DNA from 4 places in the Candidatus Pantoea symbiotica genome. Region 2 is predicted to be linked to each of the others. Evidence: predicted binding sites of a transcription regulator. Region 2 holds the regulator's gene; each other region holds the start of a gene.

Region 1 (4,191 bases), 740 kb from region 2:
GGCGCGCATGCAGCTGAATCTGCCGTTGGCGGGCGTTGGCATGGTGGGCGAGGACAGCGACGGCGACTACATCCTGCAACTGCTGGACGATCATCACATCGACCGCCAGTTTGTGCAGCGCACCGCAGGCATCAACACGGCGATGACGCAGGTGATGACCACGCCGGACGGCCAGCGCACCTTCTTCCATGCTCGCGGTGCCAATGGCAAGCTTGATTTGGCGCATTTCGCCGACGTCTCCACTGCACATCGCATCTTCCATCTCGGGTATTTGCTGCTGCTGGATAGCCTCGATGTGCCGGATGAGGAATACGGCATGCGCAGCGCCCGGTTGCTGGCGCAGATGCAGCAGCGCGGCTATCTCACCTCACTCGATTTGGTCTCACGCGTGGGCGAATATCGCCCGTTGGTGGTGCCTGCGCTGCGCTGGCTCGATTATCTGGTGATTAACGAACTGGAGGCGCAATCGCTTACCGGAGTTAGTTTGCGTACGCCGCACGGGCTTGCCGCACCCGCAGCCTTTGCCGAAGCAGCGACCTGGCTAATGCAGCAAGGCGTACGTCAGCGAGTGGTGATTCACGCACCGGAAGGCGCGTGGGGCCAGCAAGATGATGGCGAAGGGCGCTGGCAACCGGCATGGTGCTTAGCGCCGGAAGAGATCGTCGGCAGCGTTGGCGCGGGCGATGCGTTTTGCGCCGGTGTACTTTATGCCAGCCACGAAGGCTGGTCGCTGACGGAAACGCTGAAGCTGGCGCACACCTGCGCCTGTTTTAATCTGCATGCCGCCAACGCGCTGGACGGCACGCGGCCATTAGCCGAGATGCAGCGCTGGATGGATCAGGCGATTTGTGTTTCACGCGCCGAAGAGGCCGGGCGCATCACGTCTGCGGAAAAAACATAGCCGAGACCGCGAATGGTGCGGATCAGGCTCGGTTGATGCGGATTGCTTTCGATCTTGCGTCGTAGCCGCATAATCAGTACATCAATGGTGCGATCAAACACCTCGAGGCTTTCGCTGTGCGTCAGTTCGAGCAGTTGATCGCGGGTTAATACTTTGCGCGCATGCGCCACCAGCGCGCGCAGCAGCGTATATTCACCTTGCGTTAGCGGCACGCTTTCGCGCTGCGGATTGAACAGCTGACAGCGCGCATCGTCCAGCCGCCAGCCGTTAAATTGCCAGCCTTCGTCCGGCAACGCTTCAGGCTGCGCCAGTCGTCCGCAGCGCCGCAGCGCCGCGCGCGCCCGTGCCACCACCACACGCGGATTGAAAGGCTTGGCGATGTAATCATCCGCGCCCATCTCCAGTCCCACCACCATATCCGCTTCCGAACCCATGCCGGTCAACATGATCACCAGCAGGTCGGGGCGTTGACGCTGCATCTGTTGCAGCACCAGCAAGCCGTTGGTGTCTGGCAGCATCATATCCAGCATCACCAGCGAAATTTCCGGGTGCAGCGCCAGCAGGGCCAGCGCATCTTTACCCTGATGGCAGCAATAAACGGTAAACACATGTTCATTCAACACATCGTGCAGCAATTCGCACACTGCACGATCATCATCAACCACCAAAATCGCGGGCTTCATGGATGTGCCTCTTTTGTTACGAAAGGGTTAAAAGCAGTGTAACCCGATGTTTTTTACCTGCTGATTCCGGCAACAGAAACGTGAGCGCCATCGCCTGGCAGAGTGTGGAAGCGTGCAGTGCCGCACTCTTTTTGCCAAACAATCGCAACGAGGGAAAACGATTGCGCAGCGCTGGTGCAATGCACCATAATCGCGCCTCATTCTGGTTCGGAATTATCCTAAGCGAAGCATTATTCGGAAACGTAATCGATTGCGTAGGGTGATGGCATAGCTATTGCTATGTGGACAGGGGAAGGTTAAACGCCTTGCGTCCAATACAACAATAAGTCTGTAAACCACATTGGCAAGGAGCGCGCGCATTCGTGCCGACTCCGCTCATGAGAGATGATGATGTTAGAAAAACTCTTCAAACTAAAAGCGCACAACACAACGGTTCGCACAGAAATTATTGCGGGGATCACCACCTTCCTGGCAATGGCTTACATCCTGTTTGTTAACCCGAGCATTCTCGGTGCAACCGGCATGGACAAAGGTGCGGTCTTCGTGGCGACCTGTCTGGCAGCGGCGATTGGCTGTGTGTTAATGGGCCTGATCGCTAACTATCCGATTGCACTCGCACCGGGCATGGGCCTCAACGCCTTCTTTACCTATACCGTGGTTCTGCATATGGGTTACACGTGGCAAGTCGCGCTGGGCGCGGTGTTCTTGTCGGCGGTAATCTTCTTTGCCATGTCGCTTTTCAAGATTCGTGAGTGGATTATTAACAGCATTCCGCTGCCGCTGCGTGCCGGTATTGGTGCCGGTATCGGCCTGTTCCTGGCGATCATCGCGCTGGAAGGCGCGGGTATCGTGGTGGATAACCCAGCTACGCTGGTTGGCCTGGGCGACCTGACCAAACCGGGCCCGCTGCTGGCGCTGCTCGGCTTCTTCATCATTGTGGTGCTGGAAGCGCGTCGCGTTACCGGCGCGGTGCTGATCGGCATTTTAGTGGTGACTTTCATCTCCATGGGCATTGGCCTGACGCCATTTGGCGGCGTGTTCTCTGCTCCGCCTTCTATCGCGCCAACCTTTATGCAGCTGGATATTGCGGGAGCCTTTAACGTTGGCCTGGTCAGCGTGATCTTCGCCTTCCTGTTCGTGGACGTGTTCGATAACACTGGCACCTTGTTGGGTGTGACCAAGCGCGCTGGTCTGGCGGATGAGCAGGGCAACGTGCCGAAAATGGGCCGTGCGTTGATCGCAGATAGCGCCGCTGCGCTGTTTGGCTCGCTGCTCGGTACGTCAACCACCACCAGCTATGTGGAATCGGCTGCGGGCGTCAGCGCCGGTGGCCGTACCGGTTTGACGGCAATTGTGGTGGCGATTCTGTTCCTGCTGAGCCTGTTCTTCTCGCCGCTGGCGGGCAGCGTACCGGTTTATGCCACCGCGCCAGCGCTGCTGTTTGTTGCGGTGCTGATGGCATCTGGTTTGGCAGATATTGACTGGAAAGACATCACCACCGCCGCGCCGGTAACCGTGACTGCGCTGACCATGCCGCTGACCTACTCAATTGCCAACGGTATTGCGTTCGGATTCATCACCTGGACAGTGGTGAAACTGCTGAGCGGTCGCACCAAAGAGGTCAATCCGGCGCTGATCATTCTGTCGATTCTGTTTGTCATCAAACTGGGCTGGCTGAGCGCGTAAATCTTGCTTAACGGAAGCCCGCTCGGGCTTCCGTGTCTGCTGTTGCATCCCTTCGTTGATTTTCTGCGTGTCACCTCGCAATCCTTTTTGATGCTCACTTTCCTTCAATCTCAAAACGGCCCAGGCTGTGAGTGTTGTTTAAACCTGCCCGCAAAAAATGTGCTGCGAATGGCGGGATCGTGGAATGTTAACGCTGCGCAAATCTGTTTCACTAACGGTGTGGTGGAAAGATGAGCAACGCGATGGAAGAGGATTCGGTGATGGATTACCCCATTAGCAATACAACTCGTGTGTTCCCACCGCTTATTTTTGACGTTGGAAACAAAGGAGATCATCAAATGGAACAATTAACCAAACGGGTTGAACAGCTGGAAAAAACCACGCAGCAGATTCAGACAGATGTTGCGGTGCTAACGGCGCGTTCAGAACATTTTGCCACCAAAGCGGATATCGAAAAGGTTAGAGCCGAGCAGGGCGTAATGCGGGTAGAGATTATGGGCGAGCTGGGGGCGCTTGAACAACGTATCGATAAAAAGTTTGAGCGGATGGAGGATCAACTCAACCCGAAGTTCGACAAAATTGATCTAATATTTGAAAGAATTGAGCAAAGATTTGAAAGAGTTGACGAAAGATTTGAAAGAGTTGACGAAAGATTTGAAAGAGTTGACGAAAGATTCGAAAGAGTTGACCAAAGATTTAATCAGCTGGAGGATAAAATAGCTGCTTTCAATAACAGCATAACCTGGAAAATCATGATACCGACCGGCCTTCTGGTGCTGGCGTGGTTTGTTCAGAATATCGTTTTGAAAATGTCATGACGCGCTTTACTGCACTGTTCCGGCCCTTTACGGGCCGGAACCCATTATGATTACCTAAATGGCGGCTCGTTAAAGGTTCTCAGCTTCCTGGAATGCAGCTTGT
Region 2 (4,191 bases):
CACAGGCGAAACCGCCGAGAAACAGACTCAGGCTGGCGCTAATGGTGCCAGGTGCGCTAGCGAAATCACGCTGCATATCGCCAAAGGCAGGTAAATACATATCCGTGGCAAGAAAGCCGAGCATGCTGAGCACGGCAAGATAAGGCATAAATGCTTTAGACGACAACATGTTGATTCTCTTTTGGGCAGGTTGAACGCCGGGGAGTGTAAAAGGATGCAACGCGCTTTGTGAAACGCTAATATTTGCATAGTGCTGTTAAATTTTTTGAAGGCAAAATTATGTGGTCAGAATATGCGCTTGAAGTGGTGGATGCGGTGGCGCGCACTGGGAGTTTTAGTGCGGCAGCGCAGGAGCTGCATCGTGTGCCTTCTGCCGTCAGCTATACCGTACGACAGCTGGAAACCTGGCTGGCAGTGCCGCTGTTTGAGCGTCAGCACCGCGAAGTGGTGATGACACCCGCGGGCGAGCATTTTGTGCGTGAAGGGCGATCTGTTATCAAAAAAATGCTGGCAACCCGTCGACAGTGTCAGCAACTGGCAAATGGCTGGCGTGGGGAGCTAAGTATCGCGGTTGACTGCATTGTTAAACCGCAGCGCACGCGGCAGTTAGTGAAGGATTTCTATCGCCATTTTCCCGATATGGAGCTGATTATCAGCTACGAAGTGTTCAACGGCGTATGGGATGCATTGGCTGATGGCCGGGTTGATGTGGCTATTGGCGCAACCCAGGCGATTCCGGTGGGCGGACGTTTTGCCTTTCAGGATATGGGCGCACTGAACTGGCGTTGTGTAGTGAGTCCCGATCATCCACTGGTTAACAGCAGGGAGCTGGATGATGAAACATTGCGGGCATGGCCATCGCTGGTGCTGGAAGATACCTCGCGTGCGTTGCCGCGCCGTATGACATGGACGCTGGATAATCAGCGACGTCTGGTGGTACCAGAATGGGAAACCGGAATGGATTGTTTGCTGGCAGGATTGTGCGTTGGAATGGTGCCGGGCCATCTGGCACGTCCGCTGCTGGATAGCCATAAACTGGTCGAACTGGCACTGCCGCAGGCCTTTCCGGACAGTCCGTGCTGCGTCAGCTGGTCAGAACAGCGCGCGTCACCGGCGCTGGAGTGGTTACTGGCTTATCTCGGGGATGCCGAAACGCTGAACCACGAATGGCTCAGCGAAGTGTCTGCTTAGCGGCGATAGTCGCGGAACGGACCGTACGCCACCGAACGGCGCTCAATCAGCGTTGGCTGAACCTCAATGGTTTGCGGATCTTCACGCTTGCTGGTGATGCGATCCAGTAGCATTTCCAGCGCTTTTTCACCCAGTTCGGCTTTTGGCTGATGCACGGTGGTCAGCGCTGGCGTGAAATAGCGCGCGTTGCGCACGTTATCGTAGCCGATGACCGAGATATCCTGCGGTACGCGCAAGCCCATCTCATCAGCAGCGCAAATCGCGCCCATCGCCATAATATCGCCGCCGCAGAACACCGCCGTTGGGCGCTGTTTCTGATTTAAAATCTGCTGCATCGCCTGATAGCCCGATTCAGGCTCAAAGTCGCCCTGAACTACCCATTCAGGACGCACCGTAATGTCCGCTTCGTTCATTGCCTGCAGGAAGCCAGCGTGACGGCCGCCGCCGGTGTTGCGCTCCATCTGGCCGGGAATGGCACCGATATCGCGATGACCGCGTTCAATCAGATAACGCCCGGCGAGATAGCCGCCCTGAAACGCATTGTCCTGCACGGTATCGGTGAAGTCACCGCGCGATGCACCCCAATCCATCACCACCATGGGAATGTTGCGGTTCTCTTCCAGCATCTGTAGCAAATCGTCTGGATACTCAGAACACATCACCAGCAAGCCATCGACGCGCTTTTGCGCCATCATTGACAGGTAAGCACGTTGCTTTTGCAGATCGTTATGCGCGTTGCCGAGAATCAGCGTGTAGCCGCGTTCGAAACAACGGTTCTCCACCGCTTCGATAATTTCAGCGAAATAGGGCGCTTCGCTGGAGGTCGCCAGCAAACCTAAGGTTTTGGTGTGATTAACTTTGAGACTACGCGCCACGGCACTGGGCGAGTAGTGTAATTCTTTGATCGCTTCCCATACGGCGTTACGCGTCTCTTCCGCAACGAAACGCGTTTTGTTGATGACATGCGAAACCGTGGTGGTTGAGACACCCGCGCGTTTTGCGACATCTTTAATTGTTGCCATGAAAATGGTACTCCTGGGCTTATCGCAACTTACTGATAAGTATATTGTTAAACGTTTGCGTCTGCTAATGCTTTTATAGCCCAAAAAGCAGGCGAAATGGTGTGTTTTAGCAGGCGAAATCACTTCATCACGCTGTAAATACAGCATGCGCAAAATCTGTTGCGCAACGAAAGGCGGCGATTCTAGCAAGCTGGCGCGGATAACACGAGATTTTTGCCCATTGCTGTGCGAAAATCGCTTTAACCCTAATAATTGTGTGACTAAGGAGTTGTAATGAATACCGACCTGAAGCTGGCGCTAATGACCACTGTTGGCGCACTGTTGATGATTATCGCCTTCAGCTTTACCGCGATCATGCATTAACAAAAAAGCCGGAGCTGAGAACAGCATCCGGCTTTTTTATGATTGTTGCGCAACAGCTAGCGAATAGTTTTTGGCGTCATCATACGACGCGCGCCCACATAGTGTTTTTGCCAGTAATCCTCACCCAATACGCTAATCTGAATATCTTTGCCGGTACGCGGCGACTGAATGAATTTCCCGTTGCCGAGATACACGCCAACATGATCGGCAGTGCCGCGATTATTGATGCGGAAGAACACCAGATCACCTTTCTCCAGCATTTCACGCTTAATCGGTGCCGCATCGCGCAGGTGATACATCTCATTGGCGGTGCGCGGGAATTTGAATTTCACCAGATCTTTATAGGCGTACCACACTAAGCCGCTGCAGTCGAAACCGGTGTGTGGCGAAGTGCCGCCCCACTGATAAGGTTTGCCGAGTTGGCCCATTAATTTGGTCATCGCCGTTTCACGCGCCTTTTGATAACGCTGGCGGTGCGCCTTACTCATTTTGATGCCGGTCAGCGCTAATGCTTCATCATCGACGGCGATCTCAGGTGTTTTCTTCGCTAAACGTTGATGACCGTATTTCTTAGCAGAGAGTTTCAGCGGGGATTTTTTGCTGGTGGTTTTATGCAGCGCAGTTTCTGTTTTGGTCTGTTTTTTGAGTTTGAATTTTTGAACAGCAGTCAGGCGCGATTTTTTGGTGGTGGTTTTCACCGGGCGTCGTTTGCGGCGCTCGTCTTCACGTGCGCTCTTTTTCTCTGCTTTAAGCGAACTGGCATTAACGGGCGCATGCGGAGATGCAGCAGCCACATTAAAAAACAGTTGGGCGAAAGCCAGTATGAAAAGCGTTATTAGTAGACGCATAATCCGGTTACAGGTTAAGCAGGCTGAATGAAAGCAGACTGCGTTAAAGTGAGAGAAATCTGATCAAGCGATCAGCGCCGAGGCAATTCTAATCCACTTTTTTTCCAAAAGGTAAGGCCTTTTTCCATTAATATGTTACCAGATTGATTCTGTAGCAAAAATGAGCTATTTCAGCTGGTTAACGCAGCGAAACTATTGCTAATTATTAATTTATTAATGCCAATTAATGATATGAAAATGTTATTTGTCATGCGTTAACTTAACAAACATGGCGATTAGCCAGTGCAAACGCAAAATCCCGTTTTCAGTCCGGGAGCGAAATCGCTACAATAAACAAACACGAAGTAGAAGATTAAGGAAGGCAATAATGAGTACTGTTGAAAAAATTCAGCGTCAGATCGCAGAAAACCCGATTCTGCTGTACATGAAAGGTTCTCCAAAGCTGCCAAGCTGCGGTTTCTCGGCGCAAGCCGTGCAGGCGCTTTCTGCGTGTGGCGAGCGTTTCGCATACGTGGACATTCTGCAGAACCCGGACATTCGCGCTGAAATGCCAAAATACGCTAACTGGCCAACCTTCCCGCAGCTGTGGGTCGATGGTGAACTGGTCGGCGGCTGCGACATCATCGTTGAGATGTTCCAGCGCGGTGAACTTCAGCCACTGCTGAAAGAGACCGCTGAGAAGTATAAAGAAGCGGAATAATGCAGAAGGCCGACAAATGTCGGCCTTTTCTTTGCTTACTCGACAGACGCGTCGTCTGCGGGTTCTT
Region 3 (4,191 bases), 1.1 Mb from region 2:
TTATCACGGAACTCAGCACGGTTGGCGTTCAGCTTACGGCGTACCGCGCTGCGACGCTGCTGCTGGCCAGGCATGATAAAGGTGCGGCCAACGTAGCGGTTTTTCACGAAGCCCTGACGATACGGCTTGTCGAGGATGCGCGCGATTTCCAGCGCGATATCGGTCGAGGTTTCTGGAATCGGAATCACCACATCGATATCCAGATCTTCCCACTCGCGGGCAATTTTGTTGCCCAGCTTGGTGCCCATGCGCACGCGCGCGCTGTACACCGAGATTTTGTCGAGGAACGAATCCGGGCGGGCAAAATAGACGTACTCGAACAGGCATGGATTGGTTTTCGGGTTCTCGGCGCACTGACGCGTAGAGAGCTGGCCCTGCTCGGTGATGTACACCGCTTCGCCAGGTGCTACGTCACGAATGAACTCGAAGCCCAGCGTATCCAGCGCGACGCTTTCTGACGCCACCATGTATTCGGTGCGGCCATCGGCGATAACGCGCTTGCCCAGCACCAGCGGACGAATACCGTTGGGATCGCGGAAGGCGACCATGCCGTGTCCGATGATCATTGAAACCACTGCGTAAGCGCCGCGCACCTGCTGATGCACCGCTGCCACCGCAGCAAAAATGTTGTCAGCTTCCAGCGGATAGTGCTGAAAACGGTCCAGCTCCTGCGCAAAGATATTCAGCAGGATTTCGGAATCTGAGGTGGTATTGACGTGACGGCGACCCGTTTCGAACAGCTGTTTACGCAATTCATGGGCGTTGGTCAGGTTACCGTTATGCGCCAACGTGATGCCGTAAGGGGAGTTCACGTAGAAAGGCTGCGCTTCAGAGGCGCTGGAGCTGCCTGCGGTTGGGTAGCGCACATGGCCAATGCCGATGTTGCCCTGTAAACGCTGCATGTGGCGCGCTTCGAACACATCGCTGACCAGGCCGTTAGCCTTACGCAAACGGAAGCAGTTAATAGCATCGATGGTACAAATGCCGGCGGCATCCTGCCCGCGGTGCTGAAGCACCGTTAACGCGTCATAGATTGACTGGTTTACTGGCATAAAACCGGTGATACCAACAATACCGCACATATTGTCTTTTCCTCATTAGCCGCACGCCCGATGGTGTCACCGGGGTAAAAAACTCGACGTACTTTTCAGGTAATCGAAAAACCACCTGATGATGTAACTGAATTCGGGGATAAGTTGCGACTGTTGCCAGTCCGGACTTTTCGAAAAGCCGGTGAATGTATCGAGGAAGAACAGCATAGCAGACACGATCAGCACGCCACGCAACGCCCCGAAACAGACTCCCAACACCCTGTCGGTTCCCGACAAGCCAGTTTTTTCAACCAGCGAGCCGATGACATAGTTGACGATGGCACCCACAATCAGGGTAGCAACGAATAACACCGCGATGGCGATGCCGTTGCGCACCAGTTCGTCGCTAAAACCGGTAAACCAGACTGCAAGGTAGGCGTAATAATGACTGGCGACAAAAAACGCGCATCCCCAGGTAACGAGAGATAAGGCTTCCCGGACAAACCCACGAATCAGGCTGACCAGAGCCGAAAAACCAACTACCGCAATAATGACGTAATCAATCCAGATCATGAACTCTTCCAGCCCAGTGCTATCGCACCCCTGCATCCAGTTCGGGGCGCATTCTAACAGAAAAAGAAAACGTTTGCGTAGGGTTTTCCGGTTCTGTTTTCGCAAAAAGGGCGATGAAAAAAACTTTCCTCGCCCTGTGTATTATCAGGGATTTAATTCCCTGATATTCAATGATTTTATCGCCGCGCTTCGCTACGAAACTTTTGTAAAGCCGCGCCTTTTTCTGTTATCGGCGCTTTATCTGGCGCTATACGGTTTCACTACGCCACCGAGGCCGGAAATGCTTTGTAGCTCACTCAGCGAGCCTTGCAGCTTGGCTTTGTTCGCATCCGGACCGACATAAATGCGGGTGATTTGTCCCTGCACCGGCGTCGACGGCACGGTAAAGGCGCGATAACCGGAAAGCCGCAGCTGTGCCACAATCTCACTCACTTTCGCCGCGTTCTTCAGCGCACCGAGCTGTACCACAAACGCCTGACCGGCTGGCGCGGCAGGTTCACTCTGCTTAGGCGTTTCCACCGGTTTTGGCTGTTCGACCGGCTTAGGCTGCTCAACAGGCTTCGGCTTCGGTTGCTCAACAGGCTTCGGCTTCGGCTGTTCAACCGGCTTCGGTTTCGGCTGCTCGACCGGTTTTGGCTTCGGCTGTTCAACCGGTTTCGGCTGCACTTGCTGATGCACCGGCGGCGGCGTTACCACGCTTGGCTCGCTATTCTGCGTTGGCTGCTCGCTGCCGTTGGTGGCGGTCTTACCGCCGTTCTGATTTTGTGCCGCGCCCGCCCCTTCCGGCGGCTGTGCCGGTAAAGGTTGCGTCACCGGCGGCACCATTTCGCTATCCTGCTGATCGTCCGGTTTTGGCACCAGCGGAATGGCGGCGAACTCTTCTTTATAGTGCTTCTTCTTACCGTCCAGCAGGCCGGGCAACACGATGACACCAATCGCCACCAGAATGACCGTACCGACTAAGCGATTTTGGAACTTACTTGCCACTGCCGTTCTCCGCTGCCATCGATTCCATAACCTGCGCTACGGTGTGGAAAGAGCCACACACCAGAATCACATCTTCGGGACGCGCCTGCTGGCGCGCCGCTTGCCAGGCTGCATCAACATTGCTATAAGCCACGCCGCCATCCAGATGAGCGAGGAGCTCATCGGCGGAGGCACCGCGCGGGCCGTCGAGCGGCGCGCAGTACCAGCGGTCAACCTGAGGCGCCAGCGCCGCCAACGTCCCCGCGATATCTTTATCGTGCAACATACCGACCACCGCATGCACTTCACCGCTGTGCGGCTCTTCAGCCAAGCGTGAAGCCAGATAATAAGCGGCATGCGGATTGTGCGCCACATCGAGAATGACGCGCGGCGCTTCGCTGACGGTCTGGAAACGCCCCGGCAGAATCGCGAGCGGCAGATGCTGACGAATAATCGCTTCGCTCACCGTTAAACCTGACGCACGCAGCGCGGTCAGCGCGGTGGCGGCATTGGGTAACGGCACCTGCGGTAGCGGTAAATCACGTAGCTCGCCGTGCGCATCCTGCAACGTCCAGCTGGCGCCGGTTTGCTGCCACTGCCAATCGCGATTGCGCTGCAGCAGCACCGCGCCCTTCTCGGCCGCAACATCCGCGATGGTGCCCGGCATATCGGCTTCACCGACGATTGCCGGTTTACCTGCACGGAACACGCCGGCTTTTTCCCGGCCGATACTTTCACGATCCGGCCCCAGCCAATCGGTGTGATCCAGCGCGATGCTGGTGATCACCGCCACATCGGCATCGACAATATTGGTGGCATCAAGACGTCCGCCCAGGCCGACTTCAAGGATCACCACGTCGAGATTCGCCGCGCGGAACAGATTGAAGGCCGACAAGGTGCCGAACTCAAAGTAGGTCAGTGAAATGTCACCGCGCCCGGCTTCAATCGCGGCAAAACTGGCGCTGTGCTGCGCTTCATCCAGTTCAGCGCCCTGCACACGTACCCGTTCGGTGTAACGCACCAGATGTGGCGAGCTGTAAACGCCCACGCGATAGCCCGCAGCCAGCAACAGCGTTTCCAGCGTGCGGCAGGTGGTGCCTTTGCCGTTGGTACCGGCGACGGTGAAGACGAAAGGAGCGGGTTTAAGCAGGTCGAGGCGTGCGGCGACGCGTTGAATACGATCCAGACCCAGTTCAATGGCCTGCGAGTGCAGATGCTCAAGATAATGAAGCCACGTGGCCAAAGGCGACGTGGCTTGAGGAAGGAGAAGATTATCCATGTGTCCCGTTTACTGATTTACGGTGCATTGATAAAAAGGCGCATTGCTGCGCCTTTCCGTTGCCTGTCAGGCTTCGTTGCTCTCCGGCTCAGCCACATTAGGCTGATCACCATCCAGCTGCGGCGCTGGCAGGTTCATCATTTTCGCCAGCAGGCTTGCCAGCTTAAAGCGCATTTCCGGACGACGGATGATCATGTCGATCGCGCCTTTCTCAATCAGGAACTCACTGCGCTGGAAGCCCGGCGGCAGTTTTTCACGCACGGTCTGCTCGATAACGCGTGGACCGGCAAAGCCGATCAGCGCTTTCGGTTCCGCCACGTTGAGATCGCCCAACATCGCGAA
Region 4 (4,191 bases), 1.6 Mb from region 2:
AGCCGCGATGGTGCTGCTGCTGTTTCAACTGGGTGAACGCCTCGAAGCTTACGCTGCCGCACGCGCACGCCGTGGTGTCACCGCGCTGATGGCGCTGCGTCCTGATACCGCCACGCGCATCAACGGCACGCAGCGGGAAAACGTCCGCTTAGAGGCGCTGCAACCCGGCGATGTGATTGAAGTGGCGGCCGGCGGTCGTTTACCGGCCGATGGCGAACTGTTGCAGGCCAGCGCCAGCTTTGATGAAAGCGCGCTAACTGGAGAATCGCTGCCGGTGGCGCGTGAGCCTGGCGAACAGATTATGGCCGGTGCCACCAGCCTCGATCGTTTGGTGACGCTGAAAGTCATTTCCCAGCCCGGCCAAAGTGCCATTGACCGCATTCTGCAACTGATTGAGGAAGCCGAAACCCACCGTGCGCCGGTTGAGCGTTTTATCGATCGCTTTAGCCGCATTTATACGCCCGCCATTATGCTGCTGGCGCTGCTGGTGATGGTGCTGCCGCCGCTGCTCGGCTTTGGCGAATGGTTGCTGTGGATTTATAAAGGGCTGACGCTGCTGCTGATTGGTTGCCCGTGTGCACTGGTAATCTCGACGCCTGCCGCCATCACCTCCGGCCTGGCCGCTGCCGCGCGTCAGGGCGCGCTGATTAAAGGCGGCGCGGCGCTGGAGCGTCTCAGTCGCGTGAGTATGATGGCGTTCGACAAAACCGGCACGCTGACCGCCGGTAAACCGCAGATCAGCCACATCCAACCCTTTGGCGCGATGGCGGAAGACAATCTGCTGAGTATCGCCGCCGCCGTTGAACAAGGTTCTACCCATCCGCTGGCGCGAGCGATTGTCAGCGAAGCCGAGCGTCGCGCGCTCACCATTCCACAAGCTGCACAGCAGCAAACCCTTGCCGGCAGCGGCATTCGTGCCGCGATCGCAGGCGTAACCTATCAGCTGCTGACGCCGCGCGAAGTCGGCCATCTCGATGGTGCACAGCAACAGCAGATTGCTGAATTGGAAGCGCAGGGCCAAACCGTGGTGCTGCTGTTACAAGAACAGCAGGTGCTGGGCGCGTTAGCGTTGCAGGATCAGTTGCGCAGCGAAGCACTCAACGCGCTGGCTGAGCTGCAGAAGCTTGGCGTGAATAGCGTGATGCTCACCGGCGACAATCCACGCGCGGCCGCCGCCATTGCGGCTGAACTCAACATCGATTATCGCGCGGGTTTGCTGCCCGCTGATAAAGTTGAAGCAATAAGAACGCTGGGCGCACAGCAATCACTGGCGATGGTTGGTGATGGTATTAACGATGCGCCCGCCATGAAGGCCGCCACCATTGGCATTGCGATGGGCAGCGGCACCGATGTGGCGCTGGAAGCGGCGGATGTGGCATTAACGCAAAACCAGCTGGCGATTCTGCCGCGCACCATTGTGCTGGCACGGCGTACGCGCGCCATCATTCGTCAGAACGTGGCGCTGGCGTTGGGATTAAAGGCGATTTTTCTGGTCACCACGCTGCTCGGCTTCACCGGTTTGTGGCTGGCGGTCTTAGCGGATTCTGGTGCCACCGCACTGGTGACAGCCAACGCGCTGCGCTTGCTGCGTCAGCGTTAGGCGCCTTTTTTAATCAGAAACTGGTACGGCAGGCTTTCGGTCTGCTGTGCCAGCAACTCATGCTCCATAAAGCGGCAGAAACCGGGAATATCGCGCGTGGTGGCGGGATCGTCAGCAATGATCAGCAAGGTTTCACCGGCCTGCATGCTGCGCACGGTTTTACGCACCATCATTACCGGCTCCGGGCAGCGCAGGCCAAGGGCATCAAGCTGATGGTCTGGCGCAGAAAAGGGATCGCTCATGATTCTCTGTCAGTTGTTAGTGATGGGCGCTCATTCTAGCGCGCGAATGAGCCAACGCAAGGCGATAACGATTGCGTTAAAATTAACCATTGCATAAATTGCGCAACGCGTTAAGATGCCGCCGATTTTTTATTTACCATCGTGCCAACGCGCGAACCTGGGTTCCCTCACCCCATCACTAAAAAGGCTTACAATGATCAACTTCTCTGCACGTCAGCGCATGCATGCGCTGTTTTGGCTATCGCTTTTCCATCTGCTGGTGATCACGTCCAGTAACTATCTGGTACAGCTGCCGGTTTCCATCTTCGGCTTCCACACCACATGGGGCGCGTTTAGCTTTCCGTTTATTTTCCTCGCTACCGATCTGACCGTGCGCATCTTTGGCGCGCCGCTGGCTCGTCGCATTATTCTGGCGGTGATGATTCCTGCGCTGGTGATCTCCTACATCGTTTCCTGCGTGTTCTATCAGGGCGAATGGCAAGGTTGGGCATCACTGGAAGAGGTGAATCTGTTTGTTGCACGTATCGCCTGCGCCAGCTTTATGGCTTATGCGCTGGGACAGATTCTCGACGTCCACGTTTTTAACCGTTTGCGCCGTTTATCGCAGTGGTGGATTGCCCCAGCGGCAGCGATGTTCCTCGGTAATATCAGCGATACGCTGGCCTTCTTTTTCATCGCTTTCTACAAGAGTCCAGACCCGTTTATGGCGGCACATTGGGTCGAAATCGCACTGGTGGATTACAGCTTCAAAGTGCTGATCTGCATGATTTTCTTCCTGCCTGCTTACGGCGTGCTGCTGAATGCCATGCTGAAGCGCCTAGCCGAACGTTCTGCGCAGCAGCAGATCAATTTCGGCTAATTGCACATAGACGAAACGCTAGGGCACGCTAAGATTTCCTGACACTCCGGCGGTTGCTTTTAACCGCCGATTCCGTTTTGATAACGCCTGACTGGAATCATGTAAAAGGGAAAAGAATGCGTAACGTAGTGAAATATGTGGGTATTGGCCTGTTGGTTATCGGCCTGGCGGCATGTGACCAGAAGAAAGATGATGCGGCAGCGAACAGCAACGGTGCGAGCGCCAGCCAGTCGGCCCAGACGGTTAACCTGATGGACGGCAAACTGAGCTTCTCACTGCCTGCGGGCATGTCTGACAAGAGCGGCAAGCTCGGCTCTGAATCCACCAACATGCACGTCTATGCCGACGAAACCGGTCAGCGCGCGATTATCGTGATTGCCGGCGATCCAACCAACGAAGCGCTTGATGCGCTGGCACAGCGTCTGGAACAGCAGCAGCGCGGTCGTGATCCACAGCTGCAGGTGGTGTCTAACAAAGCGGTGACGCTGAAAGACCAGCCGGCACAGCAGCTGGATACAGTGATTTCTGCCAACAATCAGACCTCATGGTCTTCGGTGATTCTGGCAAAAGTGGACGGCAAACTGCTAACGCTGCAGATTACCTTACCAGCGGATAACCAACAGCAAGCACAGAGCGATGCTGATGGCATTGTGAAAAGCATCACGTTGAAATAAGCCTTAAAACGGTCGCCATGAATGGCGACCTGGTTCTGCAATCCCCGCCTTACAATCTCACTGGCGAAATGTGCCAGATCTCATCCGCATACTCCTGAATGGTGCGGTCCGACGAGAAATAACCCATATTGGCGATATTCAACGCCGCGCTGCGTTGCCACTTATCCGGCTGACGATAAAGCTTGTCCACCTTGTCCTGCGTATCCACATAGCTGCGATAATCCGCCAGCAGCTGATAGTGATCGCCGAAGTTCACCAGCGCATCAAACAGATTACGGTAGCGCCCTGGCTCCTGCGGGCTGAACACGCCGCTGGCGATTTGCGTCAGCGCTTGATGCAGCTCGGGATCGTCCTCGTAATACTTACGCGGGTTGTAACCGTCGGTGCGCAGCTTCTCGACCTGCGGCGTGGTGTTGCCGAAGATAAAGATATTCTCCTTGCCGACATGCTCCAGCATCTCAACGTTTGCGCCATCCAGCGTGCCGATCGTTAACGCGCCGTTCAGCGCAAACTTCATGTTACTGGTACCCGACGCTTCAGTTCCCGCCGTTGAAATCTGCTCGGAGAGATCCGCCGCCGGAATGATGATCTGCGCCAGGCTCACGCCATAGTTCGGAATGAACACCACCTTCAGCTTGTTCTTCACCTGCGGATCGTTGTTGATCACATTGGCGACATCGTTGATCAGGTGAATGATGTGCTTCGCCACGTAATAGGCCGAGGCCGCTTTACCGGCGAAGATATTAACGCGCGGCACCCATTCTGCGCTGGGATCGGCCTTGATGCGGTTGTAGCGCGTAATCACATGCAGCACGT

The links. The regulator PurR, encoded in region 2, represses purine synthesis genes. The targets are predictions, from matches to a motif close to CANGCAAACGTTTGCNTG.
Region 1: ACXIZX_RS11565 (NCS2 family permease) is a predicted target of PurR. The motif match lies at 1,824-1,841, and genes of this name have one in related genera.
Region 3: cvpA (colicin V production protein) is a predicted target of PurR. The motif match lies at 1,667-1,684, and genes of this name have one in related genera.
Region 4: tusA (sulfurtransferase TusA) is a predicted target of PurR. The motif match lies at 1,903-1,920, and genes of this name have one in related genera.

The regions. Positions count from the first base shown of each region.
Region 1 covers NZ_JBSZHR010000002.1:2,343,445-2,347,635, reverse strand. Annotated here, with positions in the region: gene ACXIZX_RS11575 (carbohydrate kinase family protein) at 1-901, shown strand, start outside; gene ACXIZX_RS11570 (response regulator) at 838-1,584, opposite strand; gene ACXIZX_RS11565 (NCS2 family permease) at 1,972-3,270, shown strand; gene ACXIZX_RS11560 (hypothetical protein) at 3,501-4,088, shown strand; gene ACXIZX_RS11555 (AMP nucleosidase) at 4,139-4,191, opposite strand, start outside.
Region 2 covers NZ_JBSZHR010000002.1:1,601,506-1,605,696, forward strand. Annotated here, with positions in the region: gene punC (purine nucleoside transporter PunC) at 1-169, opposite strand, end outside; gene punR (DNA-binding transcriptional activator PunR) at 280-1,191, shown strand; gene purR (HTH-type transcriptional repressor PurR) at 1,188-2,213, opposite strand; gene cydH (cytochrome bd-I oxidase subunit CydH) at 2,487-2,576, shown strand; gene ACXIZX_RS08060 (C40 family peptidase) at 2,633-3,424, opposite strand; gene ACXIZX_RS08065 (Grx4 family monothiol glutaredoxin) at 3,789-4,124, shown strand; gene rnt (ribonuclease T) at 4,160-4,191, opposite strand, start outside.
Region 3 covers NZ_JBSZHR010000002.1:2,671,464-2,675,654, forward strand. Annotated here, with positions in the region: gene purF (amidophosphoribosyltransferase) at 1-1,082, opposite strand, end outside; gene cvpA (colicin V production protein) at 1,119-1,604, opposite strand; gene dedD (cell division protein DedD) at 1,842-2,591, opposite strand; gene folC (bifunctional tetrahydrofolate synthase/dihydrofolate synthase) at 2,581-3,849, opposite strand; gene accD (acetyl-CoA carboxylase, carboxyltransferase subunit beta) at 3,916-4,191, opposite strand, start outside.
Region 4 covers NZ_JBSZHR010000002.1:37,464-41,654, reverse strand. Annotated here, with positions in the region: gene ACXIZX_RS00835 (zinc/cadmium/mercury/lead-transporting ATPase) at 1-1,600, shown strand, start outside; gene tusA (sulfurtransferase TusA) at 1,597-1,842, opposite strand; gene ACXIZX_RS00825 (7-cyano-7-deazaguanine/7-aminomethyl-7-deazaguanine transporter) at 2,036-2,701, shown strand; gene ACXIZX_RS00820 (DcrB family lipoprotein) at 2,818-3,375, shown strand; gene glgP (glycogen phosphorylase) at 3,425-4,191, opposite strand, start outside.